Regions from separate parts of the Sporosarcina thermotolerans genome, predicted to be linked through region 2. Evidence: a T-box and tRNA genes for the amino acid it is inferred to sense, from the RefSeq annotation. Region 2 holds a T-box; the other holds one or more tRNA genes.
What was found. The T-box of region 2 lies ahead of ACFPZG_RS11705 (valine--tRNA ligase). A T-box ahead of a tRNA ligase gene usually reads a tRNA of that ligase, here a tRNA-Val.

Region 1 (16,441 bases), on a different contig from region 2:
AAGAATGGATGAGATAGCGAATAGCAAAAGTAAACAGGTATTATTTAGTCCATACATGTCCAATGGTATCTTCGCCACTTATTTTGCTAGTTTAGAGGTTGATGAGTTAAATGAAATACCTGATGGCATGATGGGACTCGAATTACCATTAATGAAATACGCAAAAATCTGCTGCTCAAATAGAACAATTGACCAAGGGTATAGTAAATTGTTTGCTTGGATGGGGGAGAACGGATATAAACAAAACCAGTTTAACGACTCTTGTCCAATCGAAATTTTCTACCTTGAGAATGGCGCAAAGGAAGAAGTTGTTGAAATCCTAATACCGATTCATTGATTCTCATAAATGAAAAAAGAAAGTCATGAAATTGTCTCATGGCTTTCTTTACTATTTTTGAAGATGCTTGATAAATTCTTTCAATATATTGAGTTGTTCCTCTTGTTTCTCTTGTGTTTTAATCATCTGCTGCTGTAATAGTTGAATTTGTTGTTGCATTTGTTGCTCGGTTTGCTGTTGTTGTTGCTGTTGTTTCAGCTGTTCGATTTGTTGTTGTAAATCCTGAAGTTGCTTATTTACCTGCTGCTGTTGTTGATCCTGTTGAATTTGTTGTTGTTGATCTTCCGTGATGGATACCGCTGTCCCGAATGCTTGGAGTGCGTCACCGATGGTAGAGGTGATTCCTCCTATTAATCCCAATAAGGCCCCTTTACTTACACTCGTCTGTTGTGCGCCATTTCCATTAGGATAATTAATCAAATCATTTCTTTTTTGATCACCTATGAACACGTTATTCACCCAGTCTCTGAATTGATCATACTATTATTTTATTCGAACAGGATGTTAAAGTGTCCTAGTAATCGCTATTTTCCTGTACATTGCATTAATCTTAGGATTCTCTCTTTCCCAAGACACATTTCTCGGGAAGGGGATATTGAATTGTTTTTCCATCTCATTCATTAAACCGGCAAGTAGTATATCCTTTTTTGGTTGATCTGCAAAGATAATTATCTCATATTCCCTCTGATAATCCGCCAATGATTTCCTATCTGCCATCTTAAATCGTCCTCTCTATTAGACAATCCGAGACTATAAGATTTTAGTCTCGGATTGTAAATGAATGCTTATATTAGTTGTTCATTCGATACTTAACGGTATGACTATCTAAAGGCTTATCCATTTTATCCTGCATGAACATCGCTGCCGAAAGAAGTTTTTCAGCATTTATATTTGTTTGAATGCCCATATTTGAAAGCATATAGTGAAGATCATCTGTTGCCAAATTACCCGATGCGCCCGGTGCATATGGACAACCTCCAAGACCGCCAAGGGAACTGTCGAACTTAGTGATCCCCATCTCTAAAGAGGCAAGCACATTTGCCATAGCTGTACCACGGGTATTATGGAAATGCATCGCTATTTTTTCTTGTGGATACCGCTTTAAAAGCTCTTCCAAAAGTATTCTTACTTGCAACGGATTAGCGACGCCAATAGTATCCCCTAATGATAATTCTTCTATGCCCATTTCAAAAAGAGAATCCGTCAATCGAAGTACTTCATTTATCTCGACGTTACCTTCAAAAGGACAGCCAAACACAGTTGAGATATAACCCCTTACCGACTTATTGTTTGTAATTGATTCTCGTACAACTTCAGCAAGAACAGTTTCTGTTTCTCTAATTGTCTTATTGATATTTTTCTTGTTGTGAGTCTCACTAGCCGAGATGAAAACTGAAACTTCGTCTATTTGACTCTCCAAAGCGCGGTTTAGTCCTCGCATATTTGGTACAAGAGCTGCATATGTCACTCCGGGAGCTTTTGTAATCTGTTTGACAACGGAATCCGCATCAGATAATGCAGGAATCCATGTAGGATTAACGAAAGAAGTGACCTCTATATAGCTCAAACCAGTTGAAGAAAGCTGGTTTATCCATTCGATCTTGTCCTCTGTATTGATAAATTTGCTTTCATTCTGTAAGCCGTCTCTTGGACCGACTTCTCTTATAAATACCTGTTCCGGGAATTGTTTAAATGTCATTTATACAAACCCCTTTCAATTAAAATCCAAATAGGGTAGCCATAATCCAAGCTGAAGCATAGAACACCATAAACTGTACACCTGCTCCAATACCGAGGATACGATTCAATAGCCCACCAACAGCTGCTACCGTAAAGGTAAGCGCGATACCGACAAATTGTGCCTCATGAAAAGCAAGTAGACATGCTAATCCAATGAACATTGCAACGATTGCTTCCTGACTGACGAATTTCATAACGATAACGGAAGCTTTTCTTGCATAGTTCATTGAAAACGGATATGCGATGAGTGCAGCCACAGCGAGACCTATAAATCCATAAATGAAGAAATCCCATGACGTCATGTACGTATGCAAATTATTGACAGGGTCAACAGTAAAAACAGGTGGTGCATTGAATAAAGGAGAAGCTGGCCCTAATGCAACAGGACTCAAAGGAATCCCGAACGCAATAAGTGGAATGATTGCTTCTGCAATATATGTAGACTCAGTAACACCATTCATAACTGTTAAACTTGTTGTCGATTTTTTATAAGCCCCTTTCGTACGGGACCCAACGATTTCACCCATTAATGAGGTCATACCGACTGGACTGAAAACAAACGTTAATGAAGAAATAAATGTCGTAATCGCTGTGAAAAACTTTTGCCTGCCTGTGAGTATTTTTAATGGGTTTGGAAAGTATCCTTTCCATGCTTTCGTCTCAGGAGCCAAGTGATACTCTTTAGGCTTGCTTCTTTCAATTGAACGTTTTGCACTTGCAGAAGTGGCAAATAAAATATCAGAAAACATAGGGCCGACAGCAATTCCTAAGAAGAAGCTGATTGATAAATGTTTGTCCAATAGTGTAAAACTCATTAAATCTAAACTTTTTATAAAGAATGCAAAAGGGATGATCATTAAAACACTTACCCATCTACCTTTTGAGAAGTAGGCAATTAATATTGCTGCAAGTGTGAAAATGATTCCAGCCGATGATTTAAAGAAATCAGCAAACTGACCTAAAAATTGTCCTAACAGAACCGCTGTAGGTAGGGCGATGAACGCTCCAATAATACCTCCAGAGATCATCTTTCTCAGAGCGACATGGGGCATTCCCATTCTTCTTAGTGTATTGGCATGGTCGATTAAAGGGACCGCCGTAGTATCACCAGGAATCCCCATTAACGCTGTAGGTACAGCATGCGTGAGGTGCTTTGCCAAAACAGCAGCCATGAAGAATGAAAAGACGGCTACTGGGGGAGCGCCCAAAAGAATGACTAACAGAGTAAGGGGTACCATGATCGCTGTTTCATCCGTACCGGATATCAATCCGATTAAAGAAAACACAATTGCACCAATAAATGCAAATATAATTGCCGTTAGTAATAAACTCATTTCTTTTTGTCACCCCCGAGAGCTCTAAACTGCTCAAGAACACCAAGTTCTTCTAATTCTTTTTTGGTAATTGGGTCGTTCTCTATTAGTGCAAGCTCTTCATCTGCATCTAATTGTAAATCCTCAAAAACTTCTCTCATACTGTTAGTTGAAGTCTCTTCTTCGATCAATATTCGTTTTGGTTTAAAGACAAAAGAACATAATACTAATGAAAGGACGGTTCCTGTAATACCAAGAAGTAGGGAATAGGAAGCGACCATATTTTCACTCGCAATAGATGGGAAAAACCAGAGACCAAGATTATAACCACCTAAACTTACTGCGACACTTATTACAATTGAGAAGAGCAACTGATTAGGTACAATTGTATCTCCAAGTATTTCTAAGTATTTATTTTTTGAAGAAGTATCGGTCGAATTGACATGTTTATCGTTCAAATTATTCACCTCTTTGAATTGCTTTAGTGATCTCCAAAATTCGATCGTATCTTAAATCTTTTTCTGCTACTGCTTGAGCAACAATTCGATCAATATCCGACTTAGCTGCGCCAGCCATAACCGCTAAATTTCTTGCGTGTAGCGACATATGACCTCTCTGGATGCCTTCTGATGCAAGTGCACGAAGACCAGCAGCGTTTTGGGCAAGTCCTGTCGCTGCAATGCAACCTGCGAGTTCTTCCGCAGAGCTTATCCCCATAATTTTTAACGAAGCCTTTGCAACTGGATGCGTTTTTGTTGCTCCGCCAACAATTCCAACCGCCATAGGAAGCTCGATTGAACCTGATAAATCACCATCCGCATTTATTTCAAACTTCGTCAAGGATTTATAATGTCCGGAGATGGAAGCGTAAGCATGGGCACCCGCTTCTACAGCACGAGTATCATTACCAGTCGCTAAAACAACCGCTGAAATACCATTCATAATTCCTTTATTATGTGTAGCTGCACGATAAGGATCAAACTCTGCAAATTCATAAGCACTTACAATATCTTTCACAACCTCTTTGCCACCAAGGGCTTCGGCTGAAAATACTGCGCGTGCACGAACTAGTCTACGATCTGCCAAATTTGAAATGATTCTTAGAAGCACTCTACCACCTGTTATTGTTTCAATCATAGGCGCAACGGATTCAGCCATCGTATTTACAGCATTTGCACCCATTGCATCTCGCGTGTCAACGATGAGATGAATAACAAGCATAGTATGATTTGTCGTTGGAATAATATGCACTTCGAGGTCTTTTACTCCGCCGCCTAAAGAAACTAATGTTGGGTCTTTCTCATTACAAAGATTCATAATCTCTTCTTTATGTTCGAAGATTTTAGCTTTTGCTGCATAAGGATCAGCAACATTAAGAACTTGAATCTGTCCTCGCATAATTGTTCCACTCATAGATGTGAAGAATCCGCCATGTTCATATGTAGCTTTTGCTGCATTACTTGCTGCTGCTACAACTGATGGTTCTTCAGTAGCCATTGGAATGAACGTATCTTTTCCGTTTATTTTAAAGTTAGTTGCAATTCCAACCGGGATACTGATTTGGCCAACAACATTTTCAATCATGGAATCTGCGAGGTCCATAGGTAGCGTTTGATTGGCAGATAGATATGATAATTCATCCTCTGTTAAGCCGCGTCCCTTCGTAACAATATCTAATCTTTCCTGAGTTGATAAACGATAAAATCCTGGAATTCTAGTAGTTGTCATTAATATACACTCCTTGTTGTGTAATTACATTCAACTGAGTTGAATGCGGTTACACAAAATAGTACATGAAAACGAAAATAATGTAAACACTTACATTCAAAACAAAATTATTTTTCAGACTACAGGCTATCTACCTGAATGAACATCGTTAAGACCTTTGCTTCTATTTTTCCAGTTGAAAGAAATATATGGGGAATCGTTCCTTCGAAATAAGCACTATCGCCTTGTTCCAATAAATGTAATTCACCATCATAATAAAGATTAATGGAGCCGGAAAGGACGAATATAAATTCATCCTCCGCATGTGTAAAAGGTTCTACTAATTCCGCTTCCGGCAAGACTGTCACGATTACTGGTTCAATTTTGCTGAAATGAGGACGCTTCGCCAAAGCTTCATATGTATAACCAATTTCTTCATTTCCAACTTTTAATGTTCTTTCAGTATTTCTAACGATTGCCATCTTGCTTTGATTATTTGATTCCAAAAAATAGGACAAGGGTGCATTTAATTCTTTTGCTATTTTCGATAACGTTGCTAAGGCGGGGGAAGCTTGTCCATTCTCGATTTTGGATATATGACTCTTTGTTAACGAGCATTTATCTGCTAATTCCTGTTGAGTAAAGGACTTGTTTAATCTCGCTTCTTTTACCTTCCTACCGATTTCCTCTGGGTAGATTGTACTCTCCTCCTTTATTAAAAAGATAACAACTTCAGTCAAATTATACTCTATTCCTTCCAATTAATTTCAATATATATTGTAACAGATTTAGACGTCCATAAAGGGTGGAGGTTAACTTAAAATTTTATACTGTAGGGGTAATATTAGGCAATGTTGATTTCCGCTCCGAACGGACGCTTTTCGCGGGCAAGGCTTCAGCCAATGGAACCACGAAGAGTTCGATTTGCCGTATTTCTGCGCATTTTGCAGAAATAAAGGCAGCTTTGCATCCGTGCTCGCAACGCTACGCTTTTGCTCGCAAAAGCCGTTCTACGTTACGGCTTTCGCTCAGTCCAGGGTCTTCAGCTCGCGCTGTTCCCGTTGGAGTCGCCGTTCTCCGCTTCAATCAACTATATCCTATATACCTGCGATCCAATGCCGAAACATCAATGAACTTGAACTTATATAGAAAAAAACTCTTCAATCCTCGCCTTTTTGTACAAATATATAGTTGTGATAATGTCATGTTGCATTAGTAAATATTGTAAGATAAAGGGAAGAAGGATTTATCGGAACAATTTGAATTACTGATTAGCTCATGGGGAGGAAAATTAAATGAATGAAACAAAAAGAAACTATGAAATTGTAAAGATAAATACTTTGAATCGATAAGTAAATCAACCGCATCATATTCCACTATATTTGATATGAATTTAAATGAAATCAGCGAGATTATGAAATGTATTTACTGAACAACATAATATTTTCTATATTATAAGAGGTTTGTGAAAAAATGCGCTTGGTTACTAGTAGAATAAAAATAAAACCTTAAGGGAGGAATAAATGATGATCGTTAAACTGCCAAAAGAAAATTATTACAAAATTAATAAATTGTTGGTTAGTCCGCAAGAAAAAAATGAAAATGTATTAAATGCAGTTCTTAGCGGAATGAATCAAGGCGTAGTATATGTTGATCAGATAGAGGAGCCCCGTACTGCAATTGTATACGCGGTGGGCTTGGGGTACTATCTGCTCGGTGATCCAGAGAATGAGTTGTTTAACAGCCACCTGGGTAATTTAATTTCCACACAATTAAAGCAAGAAAGTCTGGATTTATGTGGAGGAACCTGGTTTATCGCCAATATCTTTAACGAAACTTGGAAAGAGGCTCTGAAAAAAATGGTTGATGGGCGTAAATATTATGTGGGATATAACGTCTATTACGAATTGGATACGGTTCGTTTCAATAAAGGTTTGGAGCAACTATGTCATGTGCTTGATGAAGGTATTACCATGGTAAAGATCACTAAGGAATTGATTAACGCTGACGAGAATCTAAGGGAAGAGTTAACAGAATACTGGTCTTCAGCGGAATCTTTTACTCAATATGGGGAAGGATATGCTGTTTTAAAAAATGGTAAAGTAATAAGTACATGTTACACATGTTGTGTGAACGGAGACCGCCATGAAATTTATATAGCAACATTTGATCAAAATGTCCGAAATCGCGGTTTGGCAACGATACTAGGACAACAATACATAAAGGAATGCTTGAAAAGAGGGATTGGTGTGTTTTGGACTACTGATGAATCGAATGAGCCGTCCAAAAGAGTAGCTGGAAAATTGGGTTTCGAATATTCGCATCGATTGATGTCGTTTGAATTTGAGTTCTGATCCAAACGGGTGTTTTTTAATAGATCATTGAACTGCTTGGAGGATCATTTCTTAATTGAACTAAAGGGGCAGGTAATTGAAGAAGGAAAAAATGATTGAGTATAGAATTTATCTATAGTAACATTCTTACATTTCTGAGATTAGTAAAGGGGATGCACTTAATGACGGAGGGTTTTTTCAAAGTTCAAGACATACTTGAAAATTACAAAACAGCAGTTTACGAAAAAGATGTTGAAAAATTCTTATCCATGTATGATCGCGAAATGCATATTTATGATTGCTGGGGGAACTGGGAAAGCAAGGGTATTTCTTCGTGGAAGCAAAATGTAACAGAGTGGTTTAATGGATTGAGTGAGGATGGCGTTTTACTTAAAGTTGATTTTAATGACATAGTAGTTGAAGAAGATTCATATATAGCATTTGTTCATTGTGCAATAACATATGCTGCTCACCAAGAAGAATCTGGTGAGAAACTTCGTCAAATGACCAATCGGTTCACATTTGGTTTAAAGAAAGTGAATGAATCTTGGGTCATAGCTCATGAACATTCATCATTGCCAATAAATATGGAAACTGGTAAGGGGATTTTTAACTTGAAGTAAAAAATATACTATTTTGATTGGAGATAAAGATTGGGGGCGAAAGAATGAAAAGGACAGTAATTGGTGGTTTTATAATGATAGGGGGATTATTTACTACACTAACTATAATTTTGGTAGCAATGACGTATATTCCAAGCATGACTAGTTGGTCTGGTTCAAAGTTGTGGTATGCGATTTTTGGAGGAAAGCAATATGGGATTGAAACTGTTCAAAGTTTATTCTTAGGATTCCCATTTGTTGTAGGATTGTTGTTTACGATTTTGGGGCTAGCAATACTAATAAAGGAGTATTTTGACAGGTCCTTTTTAAAGTGAGTTTTTACTAACGGGTAGCTTTACTTCAAGAAGGAGTAAAGCCTTTTTTATTGAAGTGGCATACCGGATGCTATGGAGGAAGAAAAAACAAGAAAAGCAACTGCGGACAAATTGCGGACATTAGGTAAAAAAACCATAAAAAAACAGCCCCTAGGCATCCGGCCTAATAGGACTGTTTCGGAGAAGTATCGTTGTTCCGACAATACTTCCAAGGGTTTGGCACCCAATGATTCCGACTGGGCTCGAACCAGCGACCTCTACCCTGTCAAGGTAGCGCTCTCCCAGCTGAGCTACGGAATCGGGAGAAGTTGTACTTGCTTACTGCACATTTATTATTATAGCGGGTTTGTCCAAGAAGTCAACATCATTTCTAAAAGTTTTTTCTTTCGATGATATAAAGGTAGAATGGAAAGAAAAGGGGGGTGGCTGGAAATGCAAATTTCCTTACCATTCAATTATGATTTTGAACGAGCACTCGAACGGTTGGCGGGGGATCCTGTAAATGCAGTCGATTTACAAAAACGGGAAGTGAAGATTCCGATGGAAGAGGGGAATGTCATCACTCTACGCGGTTTAGGCACCACGGATTCACCTTCGTTTTTGCTGGAGAACGCAATAGATGAATCGCAAGTTGATAAAGTGAAATCCTTTTTTCATTTTGATCGGCGTTTAGATACGGTTTCTGATCATTTCCGGGATACCAACCTTGAGAAGCTTTTCGTCGAACATGCTGGTACACCGCTTATCAAAGAGTTCTCGCTTTACGGTACACTAATGAAAAGTATCATTCACCAACAGCTAAATCTTGCATTTTCGCATGTTTTAACGATGCGATTTGTTGAGAACTCTGGCGAAAATCAAGATGGGGTATGGCGATATCCAGAACCTGAAAAAATCGCCGCACTAAAAGTGGAGGATTTACGTCAGCTTCAATTTAGTGGGAGGAAAGCTGAATATGTAATCGGACTTTCACGTGCAATTGTCGATGGAAATCTAGACTTGAATAAGTTTGAAAAGATGGAAGATGAAGAGATAATTCATGAAATGGTTGCCCATCGTGGGATTGGGCCATGGACTGCACAAAACTTTCTCATGTTCGGTTTAGGGCGGCCGAATCTATTCCCTATAGCAGATATAGGGTTGCAAAACGCCCTGAAAAATATATGGGCAATGGACCGTAAACCGACAAAAGAAGAAATTATGGAACAAATTCCGATTTGGAAACCATACTTAAGCTACGCCGCATTGTATTTATGGAGAAGTATAGAGTGACACTTTGAGCATGAAAAAAGCTTCCCTATATAGGAAAGCCAGGTTATTTATTATGAATGTGTATGTTCGTTTTCTTGTTCAAAGCGGTCGTCAAAGAAGAGGAAATTTTCATCGTTCAGGTCCGAGATGCGTTCCTTGTTGAGACCTAATGAAAGATTTCCCTCAAAGATTGTTTCCCACCAAGTATCTGTTGTTGTCATGTTCATTTCCTCCATTTCAATTATATTCACTATTTGCGATTGTGTAATTCCTTACCCTGTACTGAAAGGAACTAAAACGTAAACCATTGAAAAAGAATCTTAAGGCCTATTGTTAGATGGAGTCCTTCAATCCATCTTTTGGTAGTGATTTCAATTGAAAATAACAGAAAAGCAGGAATGCCCCAACGATTTGTGTAACCATAGTATATGTTGACAAGCTTTTCGCCAAACTGCGTAATTGGTCGGAATTTGTCGTTTTAAATTCAGTCCTTTTGCTATATTGACAATTTGTTTTCGCTGAAGGAGGCGCCGAGATGTTGGATGTTCAAAATAATATTGATACAATAATCGAATTGCAGCAAAGCTTATACCTGACGGGCAAGACAAAAGACGCCGATTTTCGAATTGAAATGTTGATGCGCTTGAGAGATGCGATCAAATTGAATGAAGATAAAATTCATGAAGCCTTGAAGAAAGATTTAGGGAAGAGTCCTTTTGAAGCGTATGTAACTGAAGTAGGATTTGTTTTATCGAGTATTTCATTGATGATAAAAAACTTGAGAGAATGGATGAAGCCTGAGCAAGTGAAAACACCAGCCCATTTACAACCTGCAAAAAGTTTCATCGTACGCGAGCCATATGGTTCGGTATTAATCATCGGCCCTTTTAATTATCCTTTCCAATTAATAATGGATCCGTTAGTTGGAGCCATTGCAGCCGGTAATTGTGCAGTTGTTAAACCGTCAGAAGCTACTGTTCACACAACGACACTTATAAATGAACTATTAACGGAACTCTACCCATCCGATTTTATCCATGTCGTAAATGGCGGAATTGAGGAGACAAATGCTCTTATACACGCACCATTCGACTATATTTTTTTTACTGGAAGTGTAACGGTCGGAAAAATCGTCATGAAAGCTGCCGCTGAAAGACTTACTCCTTTAACGCTCGAGTTAGGTGGAAAAAGTCCTGTAATTGTTGATCAAACAGCGAATATAAAAATTGCAGCTGAGCGGATTGTTTGGGGGAAATTTCTTAATAATGGACAAACCTGTGTTGCGCCAGATTATATCCTTGTACATGAGACTGTGAAGGATAAGCTGATAAAGGAAATTGTCAATTGCATACGAGATTTTTACGGCGAAGAAGTTTCCGCAAGTGTGGATTACGGCAGGATTGTTAACTCCAAGCATTTTGATCGTTTGTCGGAGTTGATTCAAAAAGAGAAGAAGAATATTGTATTCGGCGGTAAAATGGATCGCGATGATTTATTCATCAGCCCGACGATTTTGGATAATGTCACTTGGTCGAATCCGTCCATGGAGGATGAGATTTTCGGACCTATCCTACCGATTCTAACTTATCAGAATTTAGGGGGAGTTATTCATAGAATTCAAAAATTACCGAAGCCGCTATCAGCTTACCTATTTAGTGAGAATACACAAGCACGGGAATACTTTTTGGGAAATCTCCCATTTGGTGGAGGTTGTATAAATGATACGATTTCCCATGTTGGTAACATTCATCTACCGTTTGGGGGAGTCGGCGCATCCGGTATGAACGCCTACCATGGCAAAGCAAGTTTTGATTTGTTCACCCATTCAAAATCAATTTTGAAGAAGAGTACGAAACTTTCTGTGCGTATGGGATTCCCGCCATATGGAAATAAACTTTCGCTTATCAAGCGAATCATTCGATAATTATACTGGGAAAAACCTGTTTTATTGTAGTAGTATAAGTATCATATAAAACGAAAAAGGGGATGTAGGGAATGTATCAATTTAATGAGGCAAGAACGACAGAGCTGTTAAAAAGATTAGTGGAAACACCAAGTCCTTCCGGTTTTACCGAAAAGGTGATGAAAGTAATCAGCGATGAATTTACGAATATTGGTGTCACTTACAAACGAACGAATAAAGGGGCAATTATCGCGACGGTTAAAGGGAAAGACGATTCCCGCCATCGATTATTGACGGCACATACTGATACACTCGGAGCAATGGTCAAAGAAATAAAGAGTAACGGAAGACTTAAGTTAGCGATGATTGGCGGATTTAATTGGAATGCTGTTGAAGGAGAGTATTGTCATATACATACAGCTTCCGGCAAGGAAGTTCGAGGGACAATCCTTATGCACCAAACTACAGTTCACGTATACCGCAACTCAGGTACTGCAGAAAGAAATGCAGACAATATTGAAGTTCGCATTGATGAAAAGGTGAAAAATGCAGCTGAAACGAAAGCGCTTGGCATTGAGGTGGGAGATTTCGTTTCATTTGACCCAAGATTTGAAGTGACTCCAAGCGGGTTTATCAAATCAAGACATCTTGATGATAAAGCGAGCACAGCGTTGTTGGTTGACCTCGTCCGTTCGGTAACGGAAAATGGGATTGAATTACCAAATACAACGCACTTCTATATATCGAACAATGAAGAGATCGGTTACGGAGGGAACTCCAATATCACGCCTGAAACAGTTGAATACATAGCTGTCGACATGGGGGCAATAGGAGATGGACAATCCTCGGATGAATACACAGTTTCAATTTGTGCAAAGGATTCGAGCGGTCCGTATCATTATGCATTAACAAGACATTTGACGGGTCTTTGTGAAAAAGGAAGCATTCCATTCAAGCTTGATATTTATCCATACTATGGTTCGGATGCGTCTGCTGCAATCCGTGCAGGATTCGATGTAAAGCATGCATTATTCGGACCGGGGATTGAATCGTCCCATGCACTTGAGAGGACACATGTCGACTCGTTAAAAGCGACAGCACAATTACTACATTCGTATATTACTTCAGACATGATGGATTGATTGGAGGCAGGTCATGGAAAGCGAATATTTATTCTCAAGCTTACCGATAAAGAAAGTGGAAGGGAATTTACCTGAAATTGTTACAGATCTTGCTGTGGATTCCCGTACTGTGAATGCTGGCGGCGTTTTTGTTTGTATTGAAGGTTTTACAGTGGATGGACATGCTTATGTGCAAAAAGCAATCGACCAAGGGGCGCGAGTTATTGTTGCGTCACGTGAAATCGAAGTGGATTTGGACAAGCAAGCAGTCGTCTATGTTGAAGATACCACAAGGGCAGTCGCCTTACTCGCACCGAGATTCTTTAATTATCCTTCCAAACAGATGACGATGATCGGTGTTACCGGTACAAACGGAAAAACAAGTGTCAGCAATATGCTGCACTCCATATTAAGTCATGTCGGCGAAAAGTCAGCTGTTACTGGAACGATTGGATTTAACTTGGATGGAGTGTTATATGAAACAGAAAACACTACAGCTGATGTATTGACGACCCAGCAGATGATCAATCAGGCGGCAAATGCAGCTTGCACAACAATGACGATGGAAGTTTCTTCACATGGCCTTATGGAAGGAAGATTGGCTGGTACGGAGTTCGATATTGCCGTGTTTACGAATTTATCACATGACCATTTGGACTTCCATAAGACTATGGAAAACTACGGCTACGCAAAAGGTCTATTATTTGCTCAGCTTGGACAAGATTTAAGTCAATCGAAATTTGGAATAGTGAATGTTGATGATCCTTGGGGTGGGCGAATGATGGAAATGACACCTTACCCTATTTTGACGTATGCAGTTCATAAAAATGCAGATTTTATGGCGAAAGACATTAAGTTAACTGTGGAAGGCACAACATTTACATTAGTGTCACCCGTGGGAGAGTTTGAAGCTTCCATGTCCCTAATTGGAGAGTTTAATGTCTATAACGCGCTTGCCGTCATTGCTGCGCTATTTGCAAAAGGGCTTGAAATGGAAGAAATTTTAGACGGGCTTGCTGTTATTCCGGCAGCGAAAGGTCGAATGGAAAAAGTGGAAACCGATATGCCATTGACGATTTATATCGATTATGCCCATTCTCCAGATGCAATAGAAAAGGCGATTCAAGCTGTTCTTCCATATAAAGATGCTGATAGCAAATTAATCTTTGTTATCGGGACAGGGGGAAATAGAGACAGACAGAAACGTCCAATCATGGCGGAGAAGGCTTCGATTTCGGATTATGTTATTTTAACGACTGATGATCCTCGTGATGAGCCATTTGAATCCATCCTTGCCGAATTGGAAGCAGGTATGAAACATGAACGCTATGCGTGCATAGGGGATCGGGAAGAAGCTGTCCGCCATGCTGTTTCAGTTGCTGATCCAGGAGACATCATTATTTTTGCAGGAAAAGGTCATGAAGATTTTCAAATTGTAGGCAGGGAAAAACTGCCGCATTCAGATGCAACAATCGCATTGGATGAGGCGAAGAAAAAGTTTGGCGAAGGTATTTTGGACAATTGAGTATGACGAAAAAGCTGTCTCTCGGGGCAGCTTTTTCTATTTTACATATAATGTTCTATTGACAAAGAAAAAAATGTTGAAATTGGCTCGTAATCTGTCTATGCTTATAAAAGCAGAAAAGAAGGAGTTCGTTTAAAATGCAAAGACCTATAAATGAAGAAATCGCATCCCGACGCACATTCGCAATCATTTCCCACCCAGATGCTGGGAAAACGACTATGACTGAAAAACTGCTTTATTTCGGTGGGGCAATTCGGGACGCAGGTACTGTAAAAGGTAAAAAGACTGGTAAGTATGCAACGTCCGACTGGATGGAAATTGAAAAGCAACGTGGAATTTCAGTTACATCATCGGTTTTGCAATTTGACTATGATGAGAAGCGCGTCAATATTTTGGATACACCGGGACATGAGGACTTCAGTGAAGATACGTACCGTACACTAATGGCTGTAGATGCCGCTGTCATGATGGTCGATTCAGCAAAGGGAATTGAACCTCAAACAATCAAGTTGTTCAAAGTTTGTCGAATGAGAGGCATTCCTATTTTCACGTTCATGAACAAGATGGACCGCCAAGGGAAAGAACCGCTTGAATTAATGGAAGAACTTGAGGAAGTTCTTGAAATTCAATCTTATGCCATGAACTATCCGATCGGTATGGGGAAAGAGTTTATCGGCGTATACGATCGATTCAATAATAGGATTGAACAAGCGCGTGTTGAAGGCGACAGTCATTACCTACCTTTGAATGAAGAAGGGGAGCTTGCAGTCGAGCACCCGATGACAGAAACGTCCTATTATAAACAGGCTATTGAAGATGTAATGCTATTGAATGAGGCTGGAAATAAATTTGATATTGAGCGTGTATCGAAAGGTGAGTTGACACCGGTATTTTTCGGTAGTGCATTGACTAATTTCGGTGTACAAACATTTTTGGAGACGTTTCTTCAATTTGCTCCACCGCCACAACCTCGTCAGACGAAGGAGGATCAGCAGGTCGACCCGCAATCTGAAGATTTTTCAGGATTTATCTTTAAAATTCAAGCGAATATGAATCCGGCTCACCGCGATAGAATTGCATTCGTTCGTATTGTATCTGGTGCCTTCGAAAGAGGAATGTCGGTTACTGTACCAAGGATTTCAAAGTCCTTTAAATTATCCCAGACAACACAATTCCTTGCGGATGATCGTGAAACTGTAAACGAAGCGGTTGCGGGGGATATAATTGGTCTTTACGACACAGGGAACTATCAGATTGGCGATACAGTAGTTGGGGGCAAGTTGAATTTCCAATTCGAAGCATTGCCGCAGTTTACTCCCGAGCTATTCGTACGAGTCACGGCAAAAAACGTTATGAAATCAAAGCACTTCCATAAAGGGATTCTTCAACTGGTCCAGGAGGGTGCCATTCAATACTATAAAACACTTCATACAGAAGAAGTTATCCTCGGCGCTGTCGGTCAACTTCAATTCGAAGTGTTCGAGCACCGTATGAAAAACGAGTATAATGTTGAAGTCAATATGGAGCATGTCGGTTCAAAAGTCGCTCGTTGGATTGAAAATGAAAGTGATGTTAAAGAGTCAATGACAGGTCAACGCTCCATGCTTGTAAAAGACCGTTATGACAATCTTGTCTTCCTATTCGAAAATGAATTCGCGCTCCGCTGGTTCGGAGATAAATATCCTGATATTAAGCTATATAACTTATTATAAGAACAACTGGAACCGGAAGGACTTACGTTTAAAAGTCCTCCCGGTTTTTTGTCGATGGCGGGCGAGAAAACGAGCAGTTGTGAAGAAGAACGAGCGGATTCAGATATAAACGAGCGGTACCACGTAAGAACGAGCGATTCCAGGAATAAACGAGCGGTTCCACGAAAGAACGAGCGGATTTAGGAATAAACGAGCGGTTTCACGAAAGAACGAGCGATTAACAAATAAAACAAGTGCCTATTGATATAAACAAGCACTGGTTGAAAAGATAGTAATATTAATTTGTAAAATGCATTTAGCGCGATATAGCAGATCAAAACACTAACCAAGTTTCCGCGGTTCAGCAATACGTCCATATGGTGCAAGGTTCTACGATAAAGGTAATTTAGTCTCGGGACGCAAGACAATATTGTATCTTGAACCTCTTCCGTTTCCAGTCAGTTCCGCCGACGATGTGGCCAGTAACCTTTTAGCTGTATGTCTGTCATTCAAGCGTGTGAAATAGCGGAATTCCTTGTTTGTGATATTTTCCCTTATTAACATTGACCAATCAAATAAAGCA
Region 2 (16,441 bases):
CGCCACTGTAATCGACTCTCCATCATGCGGAAGGTTCTGCCAAATTTCTTCTGTGATGAACGGCATTAATGGGTGCAGTAAACGCATTGTATTGTCGAGTACGTAAGCAAGAACCGAACGTGTCGTTTTCTTCGCTGCTTCGTCTTCTCCGTACAACGGCAATTTCGCCATCTCAATATACCAATCGCAGAAATCATCCCAGATGAAGTTGTATAATGCACGGCCGACTTCACCGAACTCATACTTATCAGAGAGCTTCGTTACTTGTTCAATCGTTTCATTCAAGCGAGTAAGTATCCATGCATCAGCTACAGATTTTTCACCTGTTAAATCGATTTCATCATACTTCATGCCATCCATATTCATTAAAGCGAAACGGGAAGCATTCCAGATTTTATTCGCGAAGTTCCAAACCGCTTCAACCTTTTCTGTCGAATAGCGAAGGTCCTGACCAGGTGAAGAACCAGTAGCTAAGAAGTAGCGCAATGCATCCGCACCGTATTTATCAATTACTTCCATAGGATCGATACCGTTGCCGAGCGACTTCGACATCTTGCGGCCGTCTTCAGCACGAACAAGACCATGGATTAATACGTCTTTGAACGGACGTTGATCCGTAAATTCAAGGGCTTGGAAAATCATCCGAGAAACCCAGAAGAAAATGATATCATATCCTGTAACAAGCGCATCTGTCGGATAATAACGTTTGAACTCCTCGTTATCAAGATCCGGCCAGCCCATTGTTGAAAATGGCCATAACGCAGATGAGAACCATGTATCAAGAACATCGTTATCCTGGTTCCAGTTTTCAATGTCCTCAGGCCCTTCATGTCCTACAAAGACTTCACCTGTCTCTTTATGATACCAAGCTGGAATCCGATGTCCCCACCATAGCTGACGGGAAATACACCAATCGTGGATATTTTCCATCCAGTTCAAATACGTCTTTTCAAAGCGTTCCGGAACGAAGTTGACCTTCCCTTCACTTTGTTGAAGTTTAATCGCTTCTTCCGCTAAAGGCGCCATTTTTACGAACCATTGTGTTGACAGATACGGTTCAACAACTGCTCCGCTACGTTCCGAGTGGCCAACCGAGTGCAAATGATCCTCGATTTTGAATAAAACGCCCATTTCCTGCAAATCTTTAACGATTGTCTTACGGCATTCAAACCGGTCCATTCCTTCATACTTGCCAGCAAGCTTATTCATGCTGCCATCTTCATTCATGACAAGAACACGAGGAAGATCATGACGGTTTCCGATTTCAAAATCGTTAGGGTCATGTGCAGGTGTAATCTTAACTGCACCGCTTCCGAATTCCATATCGACATAATCATCTGCAATTATCGGGATTTCACGGCCAGTAATTGGTAATTTAACTGTTTTTCCGATCAAATGCTTATACCGGTCGTCCTCCGGATGAACCGCTACCGCCGTATCCCCTAACATCGTTTCAGGGCGTGTTGTAGCAATTTCGATGCTGTCCGTTCCGTCTGCGAGTGGATAGCGCATATGATAGAATGCACCCTGAATATCTTTATGGATAACCTCAATATCCGATAATGCAGTTTTCGTCGCCGGATCCCAGTTAATAATATATTCGCCGCGGTAGATAAGCTCTTTTTCATACAGTTTTACAAATACCTCGCGGACCGCCTTGGATAATCCTTCATCCAATGTGAAGCGCTCTCTGGAATAATCAAGTGCCAGACCAAGCTTAGCCCATTGCGCACGGATATGGCCTGCATACTCATCTTTCCATTTCCATGTCTCTTCGACGAATTTTTCACGGCCCAGATCATATCGGGATTTTCCGTCAGCCCGAAGCTTTTCTTCAACCTTTGCCTGTGTCGCAATACCAGCATGGTCCATTCCTGGTAGCCATAGTGCATCGTAGCCCTGCATTCTTTTCATACGGATCAGGATATCCTGCAACGTCGTATCCCAAGCATGCCCTAAGTGAAGCTTACCTGTCACATTCGGCGGTGGAATGACAATTGTATACGGGTCTTTCCCGCTATCCGGTTGAGCTTCAAAATATTTGCCTTTCAGCCACCATTCATAACGACCCGCTTCAATCGATTGCGGTTCATATTTCGTTGGCATTGATAGGTTTTCTGTTGACATATGAACTCCTCCTCTGTACTTCCAATTTAAGATTTTGAATAAAAGCAGAAAACAAAAAAACTCCATTCGCCAAAAAGGACGAAGGAGTTATTCGTGGTACCACCTTTATTCGCATATACAGATTGCGTATATGCCTCATAACAAATAACGGTTTCAAACCGGCTTCCGCTACTCTAATTCACGGAAACTGCTCCCGGGTGACTTTCCGCAACTCATTTATAGGCCCTCCCACCAATGGCGCCCTCTCTTGAATAAATGATATCTGCGTACTCTCCCGTTCAATGCATCATTATATAGTTATGAGCATTGTATGCTACAGAAGGAGACTTTGTCAAGTACATTACGAAAGGAAGGTAGTATGAGAAAAGGATACAACCCCTATTTATTGCCGCCTTGGTTACGAAAATGCAGATTTTATTGTAAGGGCATCATCATACCGATCACTGTTTTTCAACTGATCAGACTTTTAATCGTCCCTACGACAGGCGATTTCCTCTTATTTTGCTTGCTTTGCGGAATCGCTTTCCTACTCTACAAAAACATCATTTGAACGGAAACTTGTCGTTGACCATCCATCCGGCAACTCTGCAATGTAGGACAGTATATCATCACCATTCGATGAGCTGCTGTCGTACGTTGCTGTTACTTCTGGTACAAGCTTCGCAGTGGCTTGTTGTTGCGAAGTTGTTTCTTGATGGGATTCGCTGACATGTGCAACCGCCAGTTTCTCCTCGGTTATTAGTACTTGTTGAGTTTCTTCAGCCTGTGCCGTTGCTTGTTGAGGTTCCAATTCGGCGACCGCCTGCTTGGCCTTGCTAATAGTTTCCTCAGGCACAGATTGGGCTGTAGCATTATCCTGTTTAACTTCCGCAACTACTTCGCTTGCCTGAACACTTGCGGTTTCTTCGGCTTTTGTATTTTCTACCGCAGCTTCATTATTCGAGGCACCATGAGCACAATTTACATTCCATGCGATGGTCAACGCACCTTGTCCGTCAAAGTGGGCATTAACATCTGACGCTTCTACACGCAATGGATGCTCAACTTCAGGAGGCAAATCGATATTCAGCGGGACTGCATATTCGAAATAACCTACTTGACCATCCATTTCTACATCATCTACATAAACCACTTCCTGAGGAATCATTTCAGCCCTCTGACCTTCCCCAAATTCGACTTTGGCAGCTATATGATAAATGCCTGAAAGTCGCACTGCATCTTCTGAACGTTTTTCTGTAAATCCTGCTTTTACTTTAACAACGCGTGCAGAACTTGGTACCCCAACATCCGTAGGGAAATAGAATACCTCTTTCATATCCCATTGTAATTTTGTCATACTTTTTCCCTCCCTCAATTCTCTTGGCATTATATGCAACAAGCCCGAAAGGTAGAAGAAAAAGGATTAATTCACAAAAAACCATCCATCGTCGGCTTAATGACAATGGATGGTTTGATAAATTTAGCGTGCGAGTTGAGAGAATACTTTATGGAATGCTTCTACAGTTCGAGCGATATGTTCTTCTGTGTGTGTTGCTGAAAGGAACATGCCCTCAAATTGGGAAGGTGGCAGGAAGATTCCCTCTTCCGCCATTAAACGGAAATATTCAGCAAACAATTGTAGGTCGGATGACTTTGCTTTATCATAATTGACCACTTTTTCATTCGTGAAGAAGAAGCCAATCATTGATCCAGCACGATTTACAGTATGTGGAATATTGTATTTCTCTGCTGCTTCGCGGAATCCAGCCTCTAATTGATCACCAAGTTTCTTGAAATGATCATATGAAGCAGGTGTCAATTTTTTCAACGTTGAGATACCCGCAGTCATTGCCAATGGGTTTCCGGATAGCGTACCTGCTTGATATACAGTCCCGGCAGGTGCAATATGCTGCATAATTTCACGTTTTCCGCCGTAGGCACCGACAGGAAGTCCTCCTCCGATAACCTTTCCAAGACAAGTCAAATCCGGTGTGATGCCGAAATAACCTTGGGCACAATTATAATCGACACGAAAACCAGTCATCACTTCGTCAAAGATCAGTAATGTGCCGTTTTTCTCGGTCAATTCACGCAATCCTTCGAGGAACTTAGGCTCCGGCGGAACAACACCCATATTGCCGGCAACAGGTTCAACGATTACACATGCAAGGTCATCTCCGAATTGTTCGAATGCGACCCGGACGCTTTCCAAATCATTATAAGGCACTGTAATCGTGTTCTTCGCAATACCTTCCGGAACACCAGGGCTGTCTGGCAAGCCAAGTGTAGCAACCCCAGAACCCGCTTTAATGAGCAATGAATCACCATGACCGTGGTAACATCCTTCGAACTTCAAAATCTTATTGCGCCCCGTATAGCCACGTGCCAAACGCAATGCGCTCATTGTCGCTTCGGTCCCTGAAGAAACCATCCGGATAACCTCGATAGACGGTACACGATCGATAACGATTTTCGCCAATTCATTTTCCAACAATGTCGGTGCCCCAAAGCTTGTTCCAGTTTCAGCTACATTTTTGATAGCCTCTACAACATCCGGGTCTGCATGTCCCAAAATTAGGGGTCCCCATGACAGAACGTAGTCAATATAATCATTACCATCGATATCAGTAATGATCGGGCCCTTCCCACTAGCCATGAAAATCGGATCCATATTAACCGATTTGAATGCACGGACGGGAGAGTTAACTCCTCCTGGCATTAAATTCACTGCTTCCGCAAACGCTTGCTTAGACTTTTCAAAATTTCTTCCCATTTATTTTCCCTCCAGCCAACGCGCAGCGTCTTTTGCATGGTATGTCATAATGAGGTCTGCACCCGCGCGTTTCATACTTGTCAAAGTTTCCAAAACGATTTCCTTTTCATTGATCCATCCATTTTGCGCGGCCGCCTTTACCATTGAATACTCTCCGCTAACGTTATAGGCAACAACAGGAAGCAGCACACTGTTTTTCACATCGCGCATAATGTCCAAATACGAAAGTGCAGGCTTAACGATAAGGAAGTCAGCCCCTTCCAAAACATCAGACTCTGCTTCACGAAGGGCTTCCATCCGGTTAGCCGGATCCATTTGGTACGTCTTTCTATCCCCAAATTGTGGGGCTGAATCAGCCGCATCACGGAATGGACCGTAGTAAGCAGAAGAATATTTCACCGAGTAAGACATGATTGGAATATCTTCGAAACCAGCTTCATCCAATGCTTGGCGAATCGCAATAACGAAACCGTCCATCATATTGGAAGGCGCAATGATATCGGCGCCTGCTTCAGCTTGGCTGACCGCAGTCTTCGCGAGTAGATCCAATGAAGGATCGTTCAATACTTTCTCTCCATGTACAACACCGCAATGGCCGTGATCCGTATATTCACATAGACAAGTGTCCGCCACAACAACAAGTTCAGGATGCTTTTCTTTTATCAATCTTGTCGCTTTCTGGACAATCCCTTGCTCATCATAAGCCCCTGTTCCGGTTGAATCTTTCGTTGCAGGAATTCCAAAAAGAATGACCGATGGGATTCCAAGAGAAACAACTTCATCCACCTCATCCATTAATCGATCAATTGATAATTGATATATGCCTGGCATCGAACTGATTTCATTTTTCACATTTTCCCCTTCAATTACGAAAATGGGATAAATGAAATCTTCTTTCGTCAAAATAGTTTCCCTCACCATCGAGCGTAACGTATTAGAAGTACGCAAACGGCGATTACGTCGGAAATGTAATTGGGTCATCGGAATTCATCCTTTCTTTTAGACAAAGATTTAACAAGTTCTTTAAGAGTATAAATTTCTGGCTTAACATCCACTGTCGCTCCAGCCTCAATCAGCGCCCTTTCGGTTATATGCCCTATCGCACCAATTGTATAGCCTTCCCAACCGATGATAGGTACAGCATCTTCCTTAAAAACTCGGACAGCAGATGGGCTTGCAAACAGAACACTACAATTTCTCTTGTTTTTCAATAAATCTACAAGAGAATCGATCGAATCACGTTTTGCTCCGGTTTCATAAACCGTCCATTCCTTGACTTCGAATGGCAATTCTTCGCGAATTATACTTCCTGCAAGAGTTCCTTTCAGGAAAAGTACATTCAATTCTCCATTAGTAGGCTTAAATTGCTTCACAAATACATCCGCACTAAATACAGATGGAATGAATTCAACGGAAAATCCGATTTTCTCTAGTGCTGCTGCAGTACGTGTGCCTACAGCCGCAATCTTCGAAGGAATTTCATTCACAGATATAGCAAAGCGTTCCATTTTGGATTGGAATGCCCTTACTGCATTTTGACTTGTGAAAATAAGCCAATCAAAGTTTGCACAGTTTTTCATCTTTGTTTCATCCGTCTGCTCTTCAACTTCATTCACTTGGATAAGAGGAATGGAAACAGGAACGCCCCCATAGTGCCGGACAAGGTCAAAAACCTCAAGCGTCTTGAGCGTCCCTGTGAAAATCACGGTTTCTCCAAGCAGTGACCCATGTTCAGGCATCCATTTCCGCCTTCACTTTCTCAATCACTTCAGAAGCTCCTTCTGCCTGCAATGCGGTCGCCACTTCTTTTCCGACTGCAATTGCATCTTTACCGCGTATCGTCTTTTTAAATACTTGCTTAGCATCAGGAGAAGCAATATATCCGGTCAATTCGACTTCATCTCCGACTGATTCTGCAAATCCGGCAATCGGAACTTGGCATGATCCATCCATTTCGGAAAGGAACGTCCGCTCCGCATCTACTTCTTTCCATGTCTTTGGATCAGAAACTTTTGCAAGCTCCGCCAATAATTCTTCATCTTCGCTTCTGCATTCAATAGAAAGTGCCCCTTGACCAACCGCGGGAATGCAGTCTTCGATGGACATATATTCAGTAACGACATCCTCGCTCCATCCCATTCGCTTCAATCCAGCAGCAGCAAGGAGAATCGCATCATATTCGCCATCTTGCATTTTTTTCAGTCTTGTGTCGATATTACCTCGGATCCATTTAATTTCAAGATCTGGACGTAATAGAAGTAGTTGAGAACTCCTACGTAAGCTTGACGTACCAACTACTGCGCCAACAGGCAAGTCCATGAATTTAATATGATCCTTGGATATAAAGGCATCGCGTGGATCTACACGTGGAGGAATACATCCAATCGTTAATCCTTCCGGAAGAACTGCTGGCATATCCTTCATACTATGAACAGCAAAGTCAATCTCCTTATCGAAAAGGGCTTGTTGAATCTCTTTAACAAATAAACCTTTGCCCCCTACCTTTGAAAGCATGACGTCGAGAATTTTATCCCCTTTCGTCACAATTTCTTTCACTTCAAATTCAAATGGTGCTCCAGCTGCTTTCAGTTGGTCAATAAACCAGTTAGTTTGTGTCAGTGCAAGTTTACTCCGTCGTGAACCAACTATGATTTTCCTCAATACAATCTTCCTTCCGCTGTTAAATATTCTTCAGGTTCAAATCCAAAAATGGAATTGTGATAATCTGCTTCCAAGAAAAAAGTTAATGATGACAAAAAGAAAAGCGAAGACGTTCGCCCAAGCAAAATCGTTCGCTGTCAGTTTTCCTCTTCTTTGTAAAAACAATACTAAACTATAAAGAATAATTATAAGAAACGACCCGATGATTTTCATATCGGTTAACAACCAATCATCTAACGCGACAAACGCCCACTGTATCCCTAAAATAAGGCTTACTAACAAAACAGGTATTCCTGTATAGATTGATACTTTCATACCTGTCAATGTTTGATGAAGCGAAGGTAATCGACCAAACTGTTTTGTCCATTTCTTTTCCTTCAGCAATTTATATACAAGTAGATAAAGTATGGCAGATACAAGGGACATTGCGAATGCTGCATAAGAAAGAATAGCGAACGTTATATGGATAAATAGCAACTCCGAGAGTAAAGACTCACCAATCGGTGATTGTTCAATTTGCATTGGTGCAAATGCGTATATAGACATGAAAATAAAGCCGATTACGTTTAAAAAGAATACGGCAAACCCGACTTTTGAGAATACCTGTAAAACCATTGATAACGAGATGAGTAGCCACGCATAGAAATAAATCCCTTCGTATAGTGAAAGGATCGGAAATTGTTTCTTTTCTAATACGGTAGCGATAAGGAAGCCTGTTTGCATGATATAGACAAGTGATAAAATCCAAAATGCGCTGCGGTGTGCGAATTTATTCGTATTCAAATAGTCGATGAAGTAAAATACAAGACTTACCGCGTACAGGATTATTATTATTTCATGGAATCTTGCCATAGTCATTTCAGCCATATTTTAAAATGATAAATCAGGCTGGGCAATCTTTTTTGCAATGTTAACAGGCTTCTTTTGCTGATTAGTTGCTTGTGATTCAATTTGCTCTGCCTCGTCTTCATTTGCAAGCCCAAAGATTTGTTTGAACAAGGCTAATTTTTCTGCTGCGTTGTCGTCCATGGCCAATTCCTTTGCCTGAAGGATTGGTTCTTTTAATAATTGATTGATGATTGACTTTGTATGTTTGTTCAATACTTTCTTTTCGCGTTCTGTTAGGCTTGGCAATTTGTTTTCAATGCTGGCCATTGTCTCAGATTGGATGTGATGTGCCTTTTCACGTAATTGCGCTATAAGTGGAACTACGCCAAGGGTTGCAATCCATTCTTTAAAGGTGACGATTTCCTCTTCAATCATCAAACCGATCTCTTCAGCTGCACGTTTACGTTCTGCCAAATTTGCTTCAACGATACCTTGTAAATCATCGATATCGTAGAGGAAGACGTTAGGCAAATCACCGATTCTTGGATCCAAGTCACGTGGAACGGCAATGTCCACCATGAAAATCGGCTTTCCTTTACGAAGTTTCTCAACAAATTGCATCAATTCAAAATCGATGACAAAATCTGTTGCTCCTGTAGAACTAATTAAAATATCAGCTTCCAACAAGGTGCATTGCAATTCCTGCATTGATTTGGCATTTCCGCCGAATTGGCGCGCCATTTCTTCTGCCTTCGACAAAGTTCGATTTATTACAGTGACCTTTCCTGCGCCGCTACCATGAAGATTCTTAATCGCCAATTCACCCATCTTACCTGCTCCAAGGATTGCGATATGTTTATCTTTCAATGAACCGAAGATCTTCTTTCCAAGCTCTACTGCAGCGTAGGATACAGAGACTGCATTATCAGCAATCGCCGTTTCAGAATGAGCCCGCTTCGCAAGCGTTACCGCCTGTTTAAACAATTCATTAAAGACTGTACCTGTCGTACCGATTTCCTGAGCCTTTAAGAAACTGTCCCTAACTTGTCCTAAAATCTGTGTTTCGCCAAGGACCATAGAATCGATTCCGGCAGTTACTCTCATTAAATGTTCAATCGCTGCATCATTTTCGTATATAAGTAAATGAGGAGATAATTCCTCTATATCCATATTGAACCAATCGGCTAAAAACCGTTTAACATAATAGCGTCCAGTGTGAATTTGGTCGGCAACTGCATAAATTTCAGTCCGATTGCACGTTGAAATGATTGTGTTCTCCAATATGCTTTTTTCCTTTTGCAGTGCTTGCATAGCTTTCGGCAATTCTGCCTCCACAAAAGATAATTTTTCCCTTAATTCAACTGGAGCTGTTCGGTAGTTAACACCGACCACGATTGTATTCATAAGGTGCCCACACCTCTCCCGTTCATTTTTACATATCCGATTATAACATATTCCATTATTTTAATCGGTTTATAATGTGACTAAACATTGAAGAATCTACGGTTTAGGAAGGACTCTATAGGTAAAAAATCCGGATGATACGTCATCCGGATTTTCATTACATTCTTTTTTCGATTTCACGCCATGCCTCGTCCATTCCAATCCCTTTTTCAGATGAAAAAACAATTATCGGATCACCAGCTCGCAAATACAATTCATCTCGGATGATTTTCTTATGCTTCTCCCATTTACCTTTAGGTATTTTATCCGCTTTCGTCGCGATGATAATTGTTGGGATATTATAATGACCAAGGAAATCATACATAATGCAATCGTCTTTACTTGGCGGATGACGCAAATCCACGATTTGCACAACGGCACGCAACTGTTCCCTGCCTGTCAAATATCGATCAATCATACCACCCCATGCTTCACGTTCAGATTTCGCGACCTTCGCATACCCATAACCGGGTACGTCCACAAAGAATAACTTTTCCTCGATTTTATAAAAATTCAAGGTCTGAGTCTTACCTGGTTTGGAGGAAGTCCTCGCTAAACTTTTTCGGCCGATCATTTTATTGATAAATGACGACTTTCCTACATTCGAACGTCCCGCTAAAGCAAACTCCGGGAATCCATCATCTGGATATTGTTCTGGTTTTACTGCACTCATTATCATCTCAACTTGGTTGACCTTCATTCGGATGCCTCCTCTAATGCAATTGCTAATACTTCTTCAGCATCCGAAACAAGCTTGAATGTCAGCTCACTACGTACACTTTCAGGTATATCTTCAATATCACGTTCATTCGCTTCTGGCAAAATAATCGTTGTCAATCCCGCCCGATGAGCGCTCAACGATTTCTCTTTCACTCCGCCAATCGGCAACACTCTGCCCCGAAGTGTGATTTCACCAGTCATTCCAACTTCCCGACGGATTGGCCGCTTTGTCAATGACGAAACTAAAGCAGTTGCAATCGTTACACCCGCAGAAGGGCCATCTTTAGGGACTGCGCCTTCCGGTACGTGGATGTGAATGTCGCTTTTTTCATGGAATTCGGGGTCAATCTTGAACTCCTCCGCCTTGGATCTAACGTAGGAAAGTGCTGTTTGGGCGGATTCTTTCATGACATCCCCTAATTTTCCAGTCAGTATCAATTTCCCTTTGCCTGGTGACAGTGAAACCTCTATTTGTAAAGTATCCCCACCAACCGTCGTATAGGCAAGACCTGTCGCTACACCAATCTGGTTTTTCTTTTCAGCCTGACCATAGCTATGCTTTTTCTTGCCTAAAAGTGTTTCGAGGGTCTTTGCACTGACGGTAACACTTTTCTTTTCCCCAGTAACAATTTGTTTTGCGGCTCTTCTGCAAATCCTCGCAATTTCACGTTCCAAACCGCGGACGCCTGCTTCCCTTGTGTAATAACGAACAATATTTTTGATTGCTTCATCATTTATACGCACTTGGGACTTTGTAAGGCCATGTTCTTTTAACTGTTTTGGAATCAGATGATTTTTAGCAATTGCCTGTTTCTCTATTTCTGTATAGCCTGGAATTGAAATAACTTCCATTCGATCCCTTAATGGACCTGGTATCGAGCCTAAATCATTCGAAGTGGCGATGAACAGGACATTTGATAGATCATACGGCTCCTCAATGTAATGGTCGCTGAAGGTGGAGTTTTGCTCTGGATCCAAAACCTCAAGCATTGCAGCAGAAGGGTCTCCCCTAAAGTCGTTAGACATTTTATCAATCTCATCAAGCAGAAATACCGGATTTACCTTACCTGCTTTTTTCATACCTTGTATGATCCGTCCTGGCATTGCACCGACATAAGTGCGACGATGCCCTCTTATTTCGGATTCATCCCTTACACCACCGAGTGAAATTCTGACAAAAGTCCGTCCTAACGATTCCGCAATCGAACGGGCAAGAGATGTCTTCCCTACACCCGGAGGACCGTCAAGACAAAGAATTGGACCACGCAATGAATTGGTCATTTGACGGACGGCTAAATATTCCAAAATTCGTTCCTTAACAGATTCCAACCCTTCATGGTCGCGATTTAAGATTGTTTCCGAACGTTTAATGTCCAACTGATCATCCGATGCATCTGACCAAGGTAAAGCAATCAACCAATCGATGTAATTCCGGATAACCCCGCTTTCAGCTGATGCTGAATGGATTTTTTCATAACGATCAAGTTCTCTGAATGCAGCTTCTTTAACATGATCGGGCATTCCTGCATTTTCGATTTTCTCAGTTAACTCGACAACCTCGATGCTTTTTCCATCTTTGTCCCCAAGTTCTTTTTGAATAGCCTTCATCTGTTCGCGCAGATAAAATTCTTTTTGTGTCCGTTCCATTGCTTCTTTTACACGGTTGTTGATCTTCCGTTCCAATTCAAGAATTTCCTGTTCATTATGTAGCTTATTAATAAGGAATTCTAGACGCTCTTTCACATCGATGATTTCAAGAATCTCCTGTTTTGCGGAAACCTTCAATGGTAAATGTGAAGCAATCATATCCGCAAGCCTTCCGGGTTCTTCGATGGTAGCGATTGAATCGAACGTCTCTTGTGACACCTTCGCCGAATAAGTGGCGAAGTTCTTGAAATACGGAAGCAATGTACGCATAAGCGCAATGCTTTCTGGGCCAGCTTCTGTATCTTCTGGAATCCTTTCTATATCAACAACTGGATATAAATCGGCTTCCTCATAATTCGTCCATTTTGCACGTTCAATGCCTTCGATATATAACCGGTATGTTCCATTATTCAGTTCAGTCAATGATTTGACGTGAGCTAATAGACCAATTTTATATAGGTCATCCGCGTCGGGGCTTTCAACGCTTGTATCTTTTTGTGAAGCAAGCATGATTAGATTACCATTTGCAATTGCATGCTCCACCGCAAATACGGAGCGCTCTCTCCCGACGTCAATATGTAAAACCATCGTCGGGTAAACCAACATCCCGCGCAAAGGCAACAAAGGCACTTGTAGCTTTTTTTTCTTTGGCATGCGGAAGTCACCTCCATAAGATATGTATATCCAATTTGGCCAGTCATATAAGGTGGAAAAAGCCGACAACCGAAGAGCGAAAAGATCGCATCGCCGGAGTCAGCTTGATTCCTCCAAATATCATGCCGTATTTTTCTCTTGATCGAGATCGAATATTGTACCATCTTCTCGATAAAGAATCGGGCTTGATTTCTTTAGGACGGATTCTTTCGTAATGATACATTCTGTAACTTCATCAAGCGATGGAAGTTCATACATGATATCCAACATTATGTTTTCAATTATTGAACGCAAGCCACGTGCACCCGTTTTCCGTTCAATCGCTTCTTTAGCAATTTCTAAAAGTGCATCCTCTTCAAACTTCAATTCAACCCCGTCAAGTTCAACCATTTTTTGATATTGCTTTACAATGGCATTTTTAGGGACTGTGAGGATTTGGTAAAGCGTCTGCTCATCTAACTGTTCAAGCGTTGCAATTACAGGCAAACGGCCGATGAATTCTGGAATAAGGCCAAAACGCTGTAAATCTTCAGGAATTAGCTTCGAAAGCAAAGAAGCTTCTTCTGTCGGAGTTTCTTCCGTATTCGTTCCAAATCCAATCACTTTTTGCCCAGTACGACGCTTAATGATTTCTTCCATTCCATCGAATGCTCCGCCAACGATGAATAAGATATTCGTCGTGTCGATTTGAAGGAATTCTTGATGTGGATGCTTACGTCCTCCTTGAGGTGGAACACTCGCAACCGTACCTTCAAGAATTTTCAGCAACGCCTGCTGAACCCCTTCACCGGAGACATCACGAGTAATGGATGCATTTTCCGATTTACGTGCGACCTTATCGATTTCATCGATGTAAATGATACCTTTTTCAGCACGCTCAATATCAAAATCCGCAGCTTGAATAAGTTTCAAAAGAATATTCTCAACATCCTCGCCGACATATCCCGCTTCAGTTAGTGAAGTAGCATCAGCGATTGCAAAAGGCACATCCAATATACGCGCCAAAGTTTGTGCCAATAGAGTTTTACCGCTACCAGTTGGACCGATCAAAACAATATTCGATTTAGCGATCTCAACATCATCAACCTTGCTATTCGTGTTGATACGTTTGTAGTGATTGTATACAGCAACGGCTAATGACTTTTTAGCACGATCCTGGCCAATAATATATTCATCTAAAATGCCTTGGATTTCACGTGGTTTTGGAACGTCTTTTAGCTCGAAATGTTCATCGAGGCCTACTTCCTCCTCAACGATTTCCGCGCATAGTTCAACACATTCATCACAAATATAGACACCCTGACCTGCAACTAATTTTCTAACTTGGTCTTGGGTTTTACCACAGAAAGAACAGCTTAGATTATCTTTTTCATCATTAAATTTGAACATCAAGCTCACCCCTATTCAAGTGACAATCTTACAAGATTCCCTCGTTTTAAGCAACTAATTCGAACTGCTCATCATTTACCAAAAGGGATAATTTTAGCTATGAAAAACAAGGTACGGAAAACCGCACCTTGTATTATTCAACTACAATTATTCAGTGATTTTAGCGTTTGCTACTAAGAATTCAACGGCTTTATTGAATTTCAAATCATTTTCAAGAACTCTTGTACCGCCTAAAGTTTGTTTGATTTGATCAATTTCCATCTTAAACTGTTCAGCCATTTTTTCAAGTTCAGCGTTGATTTCCTCTTCAGTTACTTCAAGGTTTTCAGCCGCACCGATTGCCTCAAGTGTTAATGAAACACGAACACGATTAAGTGCATCGTCTCTCATTTGGCCACGTAAAGCCGCTTCGTCTTGACCAGAGAATTGGAAGTAAAGTTCAAGGTTCATGCCTTGCATTTGAAGGCGTTGACCGAACTCATCTACCATACGGTCGACTTCAGAATCGATCATTACTTCTGGAATATCGATTTCAGCGTTTCTTGCAGCAGCTTCTACAAGATCATCACGCAATGCTGTTTCAGAAGCACCTTTTTTCTCTTCAGCACTTTGTTCTTTTAATTTTGTACGAAGAGCTTCAAGGCTTTCAACTTCTTCGTCGATTTCTTTTGCAAGATCATCGTCAAGTGCAGGAATTTCTTTTGATTTGATTTCGTGAATTTTCACTTTGAATACAGCAGGTTTTCCAGCTAATTCAGCAGCGTGATATTCTTCTGGGAAAGAAACCTCAACGTCTTTTTCTTCGCCTACTTTTAAACCAACAAGTTGCTCTTCAAATCCTGGAATGAATGAACCTGAACCGATTTCAAGGTCATATCCTTCAGCTTTACCGCCTTCAAAAGCTTCGCCATCAACGAATCCTTCAAAATCAAGGTTTACTGTGTCGCCGTTTTCTACAGCGCCGTCTTCTTTGATAACCATTTCAGCAAATGTTTGTTGACGTTCTTTTAGTTGCTCTTCGATTTCTTCGTCAGTAACTTCAATTTCTTGACGTTTCACTTCAAGGCCTTTATAGTCACCAAGTTTAACTTCTGGCTTCAAAGTAACATGTGCTTTGAAGATAAGCGCTTTGCCTTTTTCCATTTCGTCAATTTCGATTTCTGGTTGTGCAATCGGCTCTACGCCTGATTCGTCAAGTGCGTTTGAATATGCTTCCGGAAGGATGATGTCAAGCGCGTCATTGTAAAGTGCTTCCACACCGTACATTCTTTCGAACATTTTACGTGGCATTTTCCCTTTACGGAATCCTGGTGCTTGAACCGTTTTTACAACCTTCTTGAATGCTTCATCAATTGCAGCGTCCACTTTTTCAGCAGGCACCTCAACTGTTAGTGTACCTTTATTACCTTCTTCTTTTTCCCATTTAACAGACATTAAAAAAACCTCCGAATCATTATGACCAATATATTTTCGTTATTGAATACGCCATTTTCAACCCTTACAGTATATCATAGTCTTTCTATCTTTCAACAGATTTAATGCGTTATCTATCTGTCTGCTCATCGATTTTTTTTATCAACGAATTCAATTCCGCGGCTGGCATAGGCTCCCCTAAAAACATGCTTTCTATGTATTGTGTATAAGCGTTTGCGACTTCTTCCGTTGAATAGCCATCCCAGTTAAATGGATATGCGATTATTCCATAGCGCTGACTCGCATCGATCGCCATCTGCATCCTTGACGGGTCCTTCTCCGCTATTTCACCTATACGATTAACCACCTCAATTGAACGCTCATCCTGTCCGGGAAGATTGAGCTTAGAAGGAATGACTTTTTTAGTGTTCCCAAATTTTTTGACGGACACTTCTTCGTCATATCCGGATTCGTAAAGTAGGACAAGGGCATACGTAATGACGATTGGATGTATTTCATCCTTTTGGACAACCTCTGCAAGAACTTTTTTTATTGAATTATCGAACGAACCATTTTCAAATGCAACAAGCAATTCTTGTTGTTCATCTACTGATAAGTCCATGAATTGCTCTATGGTAAAGTGTTCGTTGATGTCTCCTGATTCGTCATGGTCGACGTATCTATGGGAAAGTCTTCTGTTCAGCTCTCGTAAATAATTGAATTTCTTCACCATTTCTGGCGGCACAATTTCTTCATCAAGGAGTGCTTCGATTGTCATTTCAACTTCTTCATAGTGCTGTAATTGAA

Region 1: it has a tRNA-Val gene. The T-box ahead of ACFPZG_RS11705 (valine--tRNA ligase) is inferred to sense a tRNA for this amino acid. The anticodon was not compared.

What each region holds. Positions count from the first base shown of each region.
Region 1 is NZ_JBHSRM010000013.1:572,602-589,042, reverse strand. Features, by position in the region: gene ACFPZG_RS10785 (GyrI-like domain-containing protein) at 1-337, shown strand, start outside; gene ACFPZG_RS10780 (hypothetical protein) at 389-787, opposite strand; gene ACFPZG_RS10775 (hypothetical protein) at 842-1,054, opposite strand; gene ACFPZG_RS10770 (hydroxymethylglutaryl-CoA lyase) at 1,128-2,036, opposite strand; gene ACFPZG_RS10765 (tripartite tricarboxylate transporter permease) at 2,056-3,411, opposite strand; gene ACFPZG_RS10760 (hypothetical protein) at 3,408-3,848, opposite strand; gene ACFPZG_RS10755 (hydroxymethylglutaryl-CoA reductase, degradative) at 3,850-5,118, opposite strand; gene ACFPZG_RS10750 (helix-turn-helix domain-containing protein) at 5,238-5,858, opposite strand; gene ACFPZG_RS10745 (GNAT family N-acetyltransferase) at 6,624-7,451, shown strand; gene ACFPZG_RS10740 (YybH family protein) at 7,613-8,053, shown strand; gene ACFPZG_RS10735 (hypothetical protein) at 8,098-8,367, shown strand; tRNA gene ACFPZG_RS10730 (tRNA-Val) at 8,595-8,667, opposite strand; gene ACFPZG_RS10725 (DNA-3-methyladenine glycosylase family protein) at 8,800-9,639, shown strand; gene ACFPZG_RS10720 (hypothetical protein) at 9,690-9,839, opposite strand; gene ACFPZG_RS10715 (aldehyde dehydrogenase) at 10,154-11,542, shown strand; gene ACFPZG_RS10710 (M42 family metallopeptidase) at 11,614-12,663, shown strand; gene ACFPZG_RS10705 (UDP-N-acetylmuramoyl-L-alanyl-D-glutamate--2,6-diaminopimelate ligase) at 12,677-14,167, shown strand; gene ACFPZG_RS10700 (peptide chain release factor 3) at 14,305-15,879, shown strand; gene ACFPZG_RS10695 (nuclease-related domain-containing protein) at 16,249-16,441, opposite strand, start outside.
Region 2 is NZ_JBHSRM010000014.1:26,644-43,084, reverse strand. Features, by position in the region: gene ACFPZG_RS11705 (valine--tRNA ligase) at 1-2,127, opposite strand, end outside; T-box leader at 2,199-2,418, opposite strand; gene ACFPZG_RS11700 (hypothetical protein) at 2,654-3,463, opposite strand; gene hemL (glutamate-1-semialdehyde 2,1-aminomutase) at 3,587-4,879, opposite strand; gene hemB (porphobilinogen synthase) at 4,880-5,860, opposite strand; gene ACFPZG_RS11685 (uroporphyrinogen-III synthase) at 5,857-6,618, opposite strand; gene hemC (hydroxymethylbilane synthase) at 6,611-7,540, opposite strand; gene ccsA (cytochrome c biogenesis protein CcsA) at 7,577-8,407, opposite strand; gene hemA (glutamyl-tRNA reductase) at 8,411-9,772, opposite strand; gene yihA (ribosome biogenesis GTP-binding protein YihA/YsxC) at 9,930-10,511, opposite strand; gene lon (endopeptidase La) at 10,508-12,832, opposite strand; gene clpX (ATP-dependent protease ATP-binding subunit ClpX) at 12,953-14,221, opposite strand; gene tig (trigger factor) at 14,369-15,655, opposite strand; gene ACFPZG_RS11645 (tetratricopeptide repeat protein) at 15,765-16,441, opposite strand, start outside.